Linked DNA regions of Gottschalkia purinilytica. The protein of the gene in region 1 interacts with the protein of each later gene in a pairwise test. Links are inferred from orthologs where the notes say so. Each region holds a gene or a part of one and is shown in the gene's direction. Other genes may lie near its edges.

What was found.
Region 2: the proteins of recJ (region 1) and CLPU_RS09580 interact in binary tests that used the Escherichia coli proteins (3 or more experiments, as listed by UniProt). The link is inferred for Gottschalkia purinilytica from one-to-one orthologs.

What each region holds. Positions count from the first base shown.
Region 1 is NZ_LGSS01000005.1:1,953-8,648, forward strand. Bases 3,316-6,376 are described here. They hold recJ (single-stranded-DNA-specific exonuclease RecJ), read left to right. Parts: upstream 3,316-3,622; coding sequence 3,623-6,130; downstream 6,131-6,376. Other genes in these bases: CLPU_RS06235 (ABC1 kinase family protein), read left to right, coding at 3,316-3,514; CLPU_RS06245 (adenine phosphoribosyltransferase), read left to right, coding at 6,141-6,376. Outside these bases: CLPU_RS06230 (DUF4489 domain-containing protein), read left to right, coding at 1-769; more of CLPU_RS06235, read left to right, coding at 1,838-3,315; more of CLPU_RS06245, read left to right, coding at 6,377-6,653. UniProt on the Escherichia coli protein: Single-stranded-DNA-specific exonuclease.
Region 2 is NZ_LGSS01000008.1:104,398-110,959, reverse strand. Bases 1,907-4,833 are described here. They hold CLPU_RS09580 (DNA topoisomerase III), read left to right. Parts: upstream 1,907-2,240; coding sequence 2,241-4,427; downstream 4,428-4,833. Other genes in these bases: CLPU_RS09575 (DMT family transporter), read right to left, coding at 4,550-4,833; CLPU_RS09585 (DEAD/DEAH box helicase), read left to right, coding at 1,907-2,119. Outside these bases: CLPU_RS09590 (ArsB/NhaD family transporter), read left to right, coding at 1-608; more of CLPU_RS09585, read left to right, coding at 722-1,906; more of CLPU_RS09575, read right to left, coding at 4,834-5,482; CLPU_RS09570 (aminotransferase-like domain-containing protein), read left to right, coding at 5,633-6,562.

The sequences.
Region 1 (6,696 bases):
AGCTTTGTTGACTACTGGGATTTCAATACTAGCAACATTAAGGGTATTTAGACGCTGTGATAATGGTAGTGAAACAGAAGTAAGAGCATTTAACTTAGTAACAATTCTTCTTCCGGGATCTTCATTTCCAGTTGATCTTTTAGTTTGTGATTTTATTGAATGTTGTTCAAATTGTTGCACATATAGAGTAACACTAGAAGCTAAAGGGGATGTAGGAGCTTCATCAGCTTTTGAAGTTGGCCAAGGAGGAATCTCATTAATAGCAGGAGAATGCGATGTAGACTGTGAACCTGAAAAAAATAAATTTAGATGTAATAGTCTTATAGGAACAACTGGCATAAATGCTATTCCTATTGATGGAGATTTACCTGTTATTCCAGTTCCAACAACTATAGGAACTATATCAGTAACAGACTTGGATTGCTTTAAAAAGACATGTGTACAGTTAGAGATTTCGGCTATAATTATAGCTTCTGCTTCAGAGATTCCACCTGGCACAGTAATAACATTTAGAGTATTTAGACGTTGTGATAATGGTAGTGAAACAGAAGTGCAATCAATTAATCTACCTATATTATCAGTTATTGCTCCAGGATCTTCAATTCCAGTTGCTTTTGTAGTTTGTGATCATATTGAATGTTGTTCAAAATGTTGCACATATAGAATAACAATAGAAGCTATAAATCCTCCAGAAACAGAAACACCATTTTTTGATGTTGTTCAAGGAGGGATTTCACTAATTGCAGGAGAATGCGATGATGAATGTTAATAAGAAAATTTCAAGAATATATATTTAATCTAAGCTTAAAAAAATAACAAGTGAAATTATATTGAATAATTCTCATTGAAACTTTTAAAGAAGAAAAATAGAATATGTCAGATAATAATAAGAATTACTTAAACTATAGTTTAAGTAATTCTTATTATACAAGTAGCATATATAAAACATGAAATATTAACCTAAAAAAGAAAATGAATAAATGAATATTGATTTCCAATAGAATGTAAATATAATAAACATTAATATTATAAGTAACTTAGAAAAATATTATACAGAAATACAAATGTTTAACTTACCTTAAATATCATCAACTATTCTTTCATGAATTTTAATTCCAGTTGCCTTTATATTTTATTACTCCAATGAATATTTTCAAACTACTATATTTATAGAATAAAAGGAAAAACTATAGAATTATTACCCATTCTATCAATTCTAAGAATTTTCAATATTAACAAGTATCAAATTCACTACTTGCTAAGAAATAAGTATTAATAAAGTACCTAAAGATATTGAAATTTTGTTAGGAAGAAGGTTAGGATATGTCAGATAATTATAATGCTATAATACAAGTGGTTCTTATGATAATTATAGAAGATCTGTACATAAAACAAAGAAAGAGAAAACTAAACAAGATAAAGAACATTGGGTTCCAGTAGATTGTGAAAAAATCAGAAATATCTAGTTTAATACTGATTATTATCAATTGCTGAATTGTCATGCTAATATATTATTTCTTGATGTATAATAACATATTTAAATACAAATGGTGTGAGTTTTTCGTCCATAATTTAAAAAACTATGTTTTGACACATGTGATTTAGCGTTATTTAGAGTATTAAAAATTGTTATAATGGAGAAATAGATTCTTTATATCACAAAAAGCTTCTTAAAACTATTTTAAAAGTTTTTTTAATTTTTAAATATATTTTTTATACCTATATATATTTATGATGATAATATAAGTATATAAGTAGATTAAAGAAGTAAAATATACTAAAGTTATGGTAATAATACTATATACTAAAGAGTTAATATTGAGAGGTGTAATATCTTATGGAAATATTCGGGAGAAAGCATAGAAATATAAAAAGATATAGAGAAATATTATATGTGTTATCAAAATATGGTTTTACGATGTTAGTAGAGCAGATAAATATAGATAGTCCTATTAGAAGTTTATTTTTTACAAAGATATTAAGAGTAAGTAAAAAGTATACAAGAGGTCAAAGAATAAGGATGGCTTTAGAAGAATTAGGACCTACATTTGTGAAATTAGGACAAATATTAAGTACAAGATATGACTTATTGCCAGAAGATATAGTTGAAGAGCTTATGTATCTACAAGATAAGGTAAAAGAATTTAGCTTTGAAACTGCAAAAGAAATTTTTTATGATGAAACCGGAAAAACAATAGATGAAGTTTTTGAAATTTTTGATCAAAAACCTATTGCCGCAGCATCTATAGGTCAAGTATATAGAGGAACTTTAAAAAATAAAGAAAATGTTGTAATCAAGATTCAAAGACCAAATATAGCTAAAATAATAAAAAAAGATATGGAAGTTTTACATAGTATGGCACATATCGTAGATGAAAGATTTAATAAAACAGGAATGATAAGAGCTGTGGATATAATAAGAGAGCTTTCATATTCAATACACAAAGAGCTAGATTACACATATGAGGCTCAAAATGCACACAAATTTGGAGAAAATTTTAAAGATAATAAAAATGCCGTGATTCCTAAAATATATTGGGATTATACTACTAAAAGAGTAGTTGTTATGGAAGAAATTAAAGGAATAAAAATAAGTGATATAGAGGAGATAGAAAGAAGAAATTGGGATAAAAGTAAAATAGGAAAAATAGGAGCAAGTCTCTTTATGGAGCAAGTTTTTATACATGGTTTATTTCATGGAGATCCTCATCCAGGGAATATATTGATAGTTGATAAAGAAAAAATAGGCTTTATAGATTTTGGAATAGTAGGATATATGGATGACGGTATGCTTAGCTTCATTATATCTCTTCTTAAATCTAGCCAAGAAAAAGACGTAAATAAAATAGTAGATACTCTTTTTAAGGTGGATGCTATTACTACAGAAACTGATGAATTAGATTTAAGAAAGGATATATATTATATCATAACATACTATTTTGACTTGCCTATCAATAGAATAAATTTTGGAGAAGCTCTCAATGAGATATTGTTAATATCTTATAAACATAAACTTAAGATACCGTCTCAGCTTACACTTTTAATAAAATCTCTAATAACAATAGAAGGTACATCTAGAAAGCTTGATCCTAATTTTAGTTTTTCTGAAATATCTGAGGAAACAATAAGGGAGATAAGTAAGAAAAAATTAAAATTAAATAAAGGTCTTATGAAAGCATCAAAAATATCATTTGAAATATATGAGGGACTTAAAGATTTACCTAGACAGATAAATACTATACTAAGTAAAATAGAAAAAAATCAGATAAAGATAACCATGAAACAAGAGGGACTTAAACAACTAGAAGAAGAAGTAAACAACATGACTACAAGAACATCTTTAAGTATTTTGACAGCAGCTATAATAGTAGGGTCTTCAATAGTTATTCATTCTGATATAAACCCTAAAATATATGGTATATCTGCTTTTGGAATAGTGGGATATTTAGGAGGAGTAGTTTTAGGTTTTGGACTTTTATTATCAATATTATTAGAAAGAAAAAAGAACAAATAATAGAACAATATATTTCAGAGATTATTCAATGAGGTACATGATATTTATTGAATAGAAAATTACTATAAGATATAATGTAATTATATTTTCATTAAGGGAGAAAGTTCAATGATAGAACTAAATAAAATAGTAAAAGTATTAAGATGTGAAGAAGAAGAAATAGATAGGATACATAAAGAACTTAATATTTCAAAGCTAGCTTCTAGAGTTCTTCTAAATAGAGGACTTAAGGATATTGAAAAATGCAAAATATTTTTAGAGCCGGATATAAAGGATTTTCATGATCCTTTTTTATTAAATGATATGGATAAAGCTAGTGAAAGAATTATAGAGGCTTTAGAAAATAATGAAAATATTTGGATATATGGAGATTATGATGTAGATGGTATTACTAGTACATCTATACTAAAAATATTTTTTTCTGATATAGAATACGAAATAGATTATTATATACCATATAGAATGTCGGAAGGGTATGGACTTAATAAGGAAGCCATAGATCACATAAAGGAAAATGGAGGAAATCTTATAATTACTGTAGACTGTGGGATAACTTCATTTGATGTAGTAGATTATTGTAATAGTTTAGGAATAGATATAATAATAACAGATCATCATACATGTCAAGAAAACATACCAAATGCGATAGCAGTGATAAATCCTAACAGAAAAGATAGTTCTTATCCATTTAATAAATTAGCCGGAGTAGGAGTAGCATTAAAACTTGTACAAGCGTTATCAATTAAGTTAGCAAAAGATATAAATTATAACGAAATACTTCCTATAGCTGCTATAGGAACTGTAGCAGATGTTGTTTCTTTAACAGGAGAAAATAGAATAATAGTAAAAAGTGGTCTAGATATTATACATGAAACTAATAATTTAGGCATAAGAGCATTGATAGAAACTACAGGTCTTAAAAATAAGAAAATATCTAGTGGACATATTGGATTTGTAATAGGTCCAAGAATAAACGCAACAGGAAGAATAGGATTTGCTAAATATGGCGTAGAACTTTTTATATCCAAAGATTATAATGAAGCTTTGAATATTTCTAAAAAATTAGACGAAGAAAATACAAAAAGGCAGATTATAGAAAAAAATATACTTGATGAAGCCGAAGAGCTGATTAAAAGAGAAATAAACTTAGAAAAAGATAAGATAATAGTTCTTGCATCTGAAAACTGGCATATGGGAGTAATCGGAATAGTATCTTCTAGAATAACTGAAAAATATGGGAAACCTTCAGTTTTGATTTCTATTGAAGGTGGAGAAGGTAGAGGTTCAGCTAGGAGTATTCCTACATTTAATATTTATGAAGGATTATCAGGATGTGAAGATCTTCTTTTAAAGTTTGGAGGGCACAGTCAAGCAGCAGGACTATCAATAGAAGAAGAAAATATTAAGGAATTTAGAAAGAGAATAAATAGTATAGCAAATGATTTACTTAGTGATATTGACATGATTCCTGAGATAATAGTAGATGGAGAACTAGAAAAAAAAGAAATATCCATTAAAACTGTAAATGAATTAAAGCTTTTAGAACCCTTTGGGATAGAGAACTCTACTCCTATATTTTTATATAAAGGAGTAAATATAAAGTATATAAGAACTGTAGGAAAAGATAGTAATCATTTAAAAATGACTGTAGAAAAAGACGGATTGATAAGCGAATGTATAGGATTTAATATGGGATATTATATAGAAAATATATCTATCAATGATGTAATTGATCTAGTTGTCAATTTAGATATTAATGATTTTCAAAATAAACTAAGTGTTCAACTTAATATAAAAGATATTATAATTCCATATGATATAGAAGATTTAAATGAAGAATTCTATAATAAATTAGAATGTGAAAATCCTTCAAATGTACACTTTGATAACCAGATAAAAGTTGATAAAATTGAAATATTAGACAAGGAACTAAGAAGAGAAAAAGTGATAAAATATATAAAAAATGAAAATAATACGCTAATTATAGTGAACAACTATATTAATTTTATAGAAATAATAAATGATATAAGATTTGAAGGCAGAGATTTAATAAAAAAGACATTTATTAGTTATTTAAATTTAGATAATGAGAATAACAATTCTATACTACTTAATCCAAATGTAGAAGATATAGATTTTAGAAAATATGAAAATATAATTTTATATGATTTATGTTTTGATAAGGATTATCTTCATGAAATAGTGGTTAAGAGTAATGAAAAGCTTAAGATACTATTAACTGAAGAAGATTTAAAATTCAATAGAAAAATTGTTAAAAGTTTGGTTCCAGATATATCTGAAATAAGAACTATATACAAGTCCTTTGTTGGTAAAGGAGAAAAGCTTAAAATAGATATTGATAAATATATAATGAATATTAATGCTAGAAATGAATATAACCTAAATATAAGAAAGTTGCAAAATTCATTGGAAATTTTAAAACAAGCAATTCTTATTGATTATAAAATAGATGGAGGATATCTATACGTTATGATGTTAGAAAAACCGAAAAATAAAATAGATATACAGGCTCTTCCTAAATATAAAAGTGTAAATGAAATGTTAAATAAGATTTACGATGTTGAAAAGTACTTTAGTCAATATTATAACGCCTAGGAGGAATACTATGGATTTAAGAAATAAGATTAGAAGTGTACAAAACTTTCCGAAGGAAGGTATAGACTTTAAAGACATAACAACTCTTTTAAAGGATAAAGAAGCCTTTAAAGAATGTATAAAACAAATGGCTAATAAATTTAAAAATGAAAAAATAGATATTATAGTAGGAGCTGAAGCAAGAGGATTTATAATAGGTGCACCTTTAGCTTATGAACTTAATGCAGGATTTGTACCAGTTAGAAAGTTAGGAAAACTTCCATCAGATACTATAAAATATGAATATGAACTTGAATATGGTACGGATACTCTTGAAATGCATAAAGATGCCATATCAAAGGGAAATAGAGTTCTTATTGTTGATGATCTATTAGCTACAGGAGGAACTTCATATTCTGTGGCTAAAATGGTAGAGACTTTAGGTGGAGAAGTAGTAGGTTTTGATTTTCTTATAGAACTCGAATTTTTAAATGGAAGAGAAGTACTTAAAGGCTACAAAGTTGAATCAATAATAAAATATTAAATAAAATTTTATTAAATGGCTTTGAATTGAGCTGACTGTGGTA
Region 2 (6,562 bases), on another replicon or contig:
GAGAAAAACCAAAGGCTAAACCTTTACTTAAACGTTCTTTATTCGTAACATTTTTAGTTATTATTGGATTCTTTATATTTAAGAACATAGCTTGGGTAGCAATAAGTGGAGCAACCCTCTTATTTGTAATTTCAAATCGAAATGAAACAACACTATTAAAAAAACTAGACTGGAATTTACTATTATTCTTTTCAGGACTTTTTGTTGTTATAGGTGGACTTCAAGTTTCAGGAGTAACAACTGCAATATTAAGTAAGACATCGAGTTTCTTAGAAGATGGATTCTTAAACTTTTTTTCTTTTGGTATTTTGAGTATTTTAGGCTCTAATCTTTTTGCTAATGTTCCGTATGTTCTAGTAGTAGCAGAAAGTATTCAGAAACTAGCTGATCCTACATTAATGTGGTTTACATTGGCTTTTACAAGTACAATAGCAGGTAACTTGACAATTTTAGGTGCCATAGCCAATGTTATTGTAGTAGAACGAGCAAGGGGAATTTGTAATATTAGCTTTTGGGATTTTTTTAAGTTTGGACTTCCATGTACTTTAATTAACTTTATAATTGGAATGTTATTTTTATGGGGATATCATTTGATAGGTTGGATTTAACATTTTTAAAGACTTATTTTTTGAGATTTTTGATATTAACAGTATTAATATGATAGAATAAATCTTCTAACTAATACTAATAATAAATAGAAAATAGAGAGGTAACTAACATAATGATGATTGATTTTGGAACTATAGGAATTAGTAATAAATTGAAAAGTATATTAAATCAAAATGGAATAACGAAACCAACTTCTATCCAAGTTAAGGCTATTCCAGAGATAATAAAAGGAAAAGATGTCATAGCACAAGCTCATACAGGAACGGGAAAAACTCTGGGATTTATGCTACCTATGATGGAAAGTATTAATGCAAGCCAACCTTTTATACAAGGATTAATTATCACTCCTACAAGAGAACTAGCGATTCAGATTACAGATGAAGCTAAAAAACTTGCGCCATATAAAGACGTTAATATATTAGCTGCATATGGCGGACAGGATGTAGAGAAGCAGATAAAAAAATTAAAGAAGGGTATTCATATAGTGATTGGTACTCCAGGTCGTTTATTGGACCACATTAGAAGAAAAAGTATTAATTTTAGTAAACTTAAAATGCTTGTACTGGATGAAGCTGATCAGATGCTTCATATGGGCTTTTTAAAAGAGGTAGAAGAAATAATAAATAAGACACCAAAAGGAAGACAAACAATGCTTTTCTCTGCTACAATGAATAATCAGGTACGCTCACTTGCTAGTAGATATATGAAAGAACCAAGTGAAATACAAGTTAAGGGAAGTAATGTAACTTTAGATGAAATAAAGCAGTTGGTTGTTGAAACAACAGATAGAGGAAAACAAGATGCACTTTGTAGTATTATTGATGAATACAATCCTTTTATGGCAATAATATTTTGTCGTACTAAACGTCGTGTAAGTGCACTTAATCAAGCTTTAAATAGACGTGGATATGATTCAGATGAAATACATGGTGATCTTAGTCAGGCAAAACGTGAGAAAGTAATGAAAGCATTTAGAAAAGCAGAGATACAACTTCTTGTAGCAACAGATGTTGCTGCTCGTGGATTAGATATAGAAGGAATAACACATGTATTTAATTATGATATAGCACAAGATCCAGAAAGCTATATCCATCGTATAGGACGTACAGGACGTGCAGGTCAAACTGGTGTTGCTGTTACTTTTGTAGCTCCTAAAGATAGACAAGAATTAGATATGATTGAAAGAAAAATAAAAATGACTCTAGAAAGAAGAAAGATAGTCAAAGAAAAAGATCATGAAAAGGATAAAGCAATAAATAAGTTTAATGAAAAAGAAGATAAGGCGCATAGTAAATATAGACGTTCTAATAATGATAGAGGTAATAAGTCTAGAAGTGGGAAAGGCAACAATACTAGAAAATCATCAAGAAGTAATAAGACTGATGAGAGAAGTAAAGACTATAAAGGAAGAAATTTAGGAGATAAAAAGCAAAATTTTACAGGTGGAAGATCAAGTAAAAGAACTCAAAATTCAAAGAAAAATAGATATTCAAAAGATAGAAAGTTTTAACTTTAAAATAAAACCACGACTATATTAAGTTAAGTACATAATATAGTCGTGGTTTTCCCTTTTGTGTTAGAATAGATTAATATGGACTATAAATTATAGTTGTTTTGAAAGGATTGTTAATATGAATAAGAAATTGGTGTTAGCTGAAAAGCCTTCTGTTGGAAGGGATATAGCTAGAGTATTGAATTGTAATAAGAAAGGTAATGGATACTTAGAAGGTCAAAAATATATAGTTACTTGGGCTTTAGGTCACTTGGTTACACTTGCTGATCCTGAAGATTATAATAAAAAATATAAGTCATGGAAAATTGAAGATTTACCAATGTTACCTTCTAGTTTAAAACTTAATATAATTAAGCAAAGTCGTAAGCAATTCTATAACGTTAAGGAACAAATGAATAGAAAAGATGTAAATGAAATTATAATAGCTACAGATGCTGGTAGAGAAGGTGAACTTGTAGCTAGATGGATAATAGAGATGTCTCATGTTAAAAAGCCAATTAAACGTCTTTGGATTTCTTCTGTTACGGATAAAGCAATTAAAGATGGATTTAATAAATTAAAAGATGGTAGAGCATATGAAAATCTTTATGCATCGGCTGTTGCTAGAGCAGAAGCTGATTGGATTGTAGGTATAAATGCCACACGTGCTTTAACTTGCAAGTATAATGCTCAACTTTCTTGTGGAAGAGTTCAAACCCCTACACTTGCTATGATTGCAAAGAGAGAAGAAGAAATTGAAAATTTCAAACCAAAAGATTTTTATGGTATTACGGCTTCAGCTAAAAATTTAAAGCTTATATGGCAAGACAAACATACTAAAGATATAAAAACTTTTGATAAGGGAAAGTGTGATAAAATACTGAAGTCTATAAAAGGAAAAGATGCGAAGATTGTAGCTATAGATAAAAATCATAAAAAAACATTCTCGCCACAACTATATGATTTAACAGAGTTACAAAGAGAAGCAAATAAAATATTCGGTTATTCTGCAAAGGAAACACTTTCTATTATGCAAAAACTTTACGAGCGTCACAAGGTATTAACTTATCCAAGAACTGACTCAAGATACATATCTGAGGATATAGTGGATACATTAAAGGATAGGGTTAAAGCTTGTAAAACTGGACCATATAATGCACTAGCTTCAAAAGTATTAAAAAGTAACATAAGAACAAGTAAGTCGTTTGTAGATAATAGCAAGGTTTCTGACCATCATGCTATTATACCTACTGAACAACCTGTATTTTTAAGTGAGTTAAATGATAAAGAGCGAAAAATATATGACATGGTAGTTAGAAGATTTTTAGCAGTTTTATATCCGCCTTTTGAATACGAGCAAACAACTATAAAAGCTCAAGTAGGAGATGAAATTTTTACAGCCAACGGAAAAGTAGTTATATCTCAAGGTTGGAAAGAAGTTTATGCAAATATATCCGAAGAAGATAGCGACTATGATGATGCTTTAGACCAAACGATTTCTAAATTAAATAAAGGAGATGTTTTAAATATATCTTCTGTTACACAAACTAAAGGACAGACAAAGCCGCCTGCACCTTTTAACGAAGGAAGCTTACTTTCAGCTATGGAAAGTCCAGTTAAATATATGTCTAATGAAAGTAAAGATCTAATTAAAACCATTGGCGAAACAGGAGGAATTGGAACAGTAGCTACAAGAGCAGATATTATTGAAAAGTTATTCAACAGTTTTCTTATTGAGAAAAAAGGAAAAGATATCTTTATAACTTCTAAAGGAAGACAACTTCTTGATTTGGTTCCTGAAGAATTAAGATCGCCTGCATTGACTGCAGAATGGGAACAGAAGTTAGGATATATAGCTAAAGGAAGTCTTAATAAGGATAGCTTTATTAGCGATATGAGAAGATATGCAAAATCAGTTGTTAATGAGATAAAAAATAGTGAAGATAAATTTAAACATGATAACTTAACAAGAAACAAATGCCCAGAATGCGGTAAATATATGCTCGAGGTAAATGGAAAAAAGGGAAAGATGCTTGTTTGCCAAGATAGAGAATGTGGACATAGACAAGGTGTTGCCAAGATAACCAATGCTAGATGTCCTAACTGTCATAAAAAATTAGAACTACGTGGTGAAGGAGAAGGACAGATTTTCACATGTAGATGTGGATATAGAGAAAAGCTTTCTGCTTTTAACGAAAGAAAGAATAAAGAAAGTAATAAGGTGTCAAAGAAAGATGTGTCAAAATATCTTAAAAAACAGAAGGAAGCGAGTAATGAATCAATTAACTCCGCTCTTGCAGATGCATTGGCTAAGCTTAAACTCTAAAAATTTTAAAGAGTAGAGTTGTTAGCGCAATAGGTTATTAATAATATTTATACTAATAACTATAAAGGCTATTCATACTCCAGACTGTGAGATGAATAGCCCATTTTTTATATAATATTGTCTTATAAATTTTGATCTAATCGTTTTCTACTGCCAGTAAAGCAATTTGCACCTATTACTCCAGCAATAATCATCAATGAACCAATTATATGATAACTATATATACGTTCTTTTAAAAAGACAGCTCCAGCAAAGATAGAAACAACAGTTGTTAAATTAACAAATACATTCATTTTAGAAGCTTCTATTTTAGAAAGAATATAGTTAGTTAAAGCTGATGTAACTAAACATGCAAGAATTCCAAGATATAGCATTGATAATACGAAGCTTAAATTACTAAAAGGAGTAAGGAATTGACTTAAAGTATTATCTGATACATGTTTGCCTATTGCAGCAATATTGAAAATGATAAATCCTCCAGTTATCATGTAATATGTTAGTTCTACAGCATTAAAATCTTTAGAAAGCTTTCTTGCAAGTATACTGTATCCTGAAAAAGAAAGACAAGATAATAGTAAAAATATAATTCCCTTATAGCTATTAAAACTTATACTCTCACCTTTCATCATAAACATATATAGAACACCGAAGAAAGATAAAAATATAGACACCTTTTGAACTAAATTTGTCTTCTCATTTAAAATTAGAGAAGATAAAACCATTGTGAATATAGGTGTAGTTGCTTGTATAATACCTGCTTCTGATGATGAAGAAAAACTAAGTCCAAAAGTTTGAAGACTAAGAAAAAGAGTTGGATAGAATATAAGTAAAGGTAAGACTTTAATAACATATTTTTTCTCGAATCTCACTTTTATCCATCCTAAAGCAACAGGGATAGTTAAAGCTATAAATGAAACTGCAAATCTAAGGGCTAAAACATCTAAAGGGCTAGAATATTTTAATGCAATTTTAGTAAACAAAAATGAAAAACCAATTATTACAGCATATAGAACTGCTAACATATATACAATAAAAATATTATTATTTTTTTTCATAAGTAAGCCTCCTTAAGCCATACTATTCGTAGAAATTGAAAATTAAATAATTTTGGCCGAATGATATAATTATAGTATGGCAATATTGAAAGGAAGAATACGCATTAATACAAACTGTACTGGTACACTTATATTGGGGGTTATTGAAGTATGAAGTATGAAGATATTACAAACTATATTAAACAAAAAATTGAAAAAGGAGAAATAAAATCAGGGGATAAACTGCCAACAATTAGAAAAATGGCAGAAATACATAAATGTAGTAAGAGTACTGTAGTAAGAGCATATGATGAATTAGAAAAAGAACATGTAATTTATTCTGTTCCTCAAAGTGGATACTATGCAATTGAAAAGAAAAAAATGCATAATAAAGCAAAAAATGAATATATTAATTTTTCATCTATATCTCCAGATCCAGATATATTTCCATATTTAGAATTTCAACATTGTATGGATAAAGCAATGGATGTTTATAAGCAAGATATATTCACTTACAATACTGATAATGGGCTTAGTTACTTGATTGATGTTCTTGAAAAACATCTTATGAATTATCAGGTGTTTACAAAACCTGATAATATTTATGTTACTTCGGGAATCCAACAAGCATTATCCATTCTAGCGGAAATGCCATTTCCGAATAATAAAAAATACGTTCTTGTAGAACAGCCTACATATAATATTTTTTTAAAGCTTCTTGAGTTAAAGAAGATACCTGTTATTGGAATAGAAAGAGGAGTAAAAGGGATAGATTTAAATGAGCTGGAAATGATATTTAAAAGAGATAATGTTAAGTTTTTTTATACTATGCCTAGATTTCAAAATCCATTGGGAACATCTTATACGGCTAAAGAAAAAGAAGCAATTGCTGATTTAGCTCGAAAATATGATGTTTATATTGTAGAAGATGATTATCTTGCAGACTTAGAAAATGATAGTAAGGCTGATCCTATTTATACATACGATCGCTCTTCTCATGTTATATACTTAAAAAGTTTTTCTAAAATACTATTTCCAGGTTTAAGATTGGGTGTTGCTGTTATACCTGACTCTATGAAAGATAAGTTTTATTTATATAAG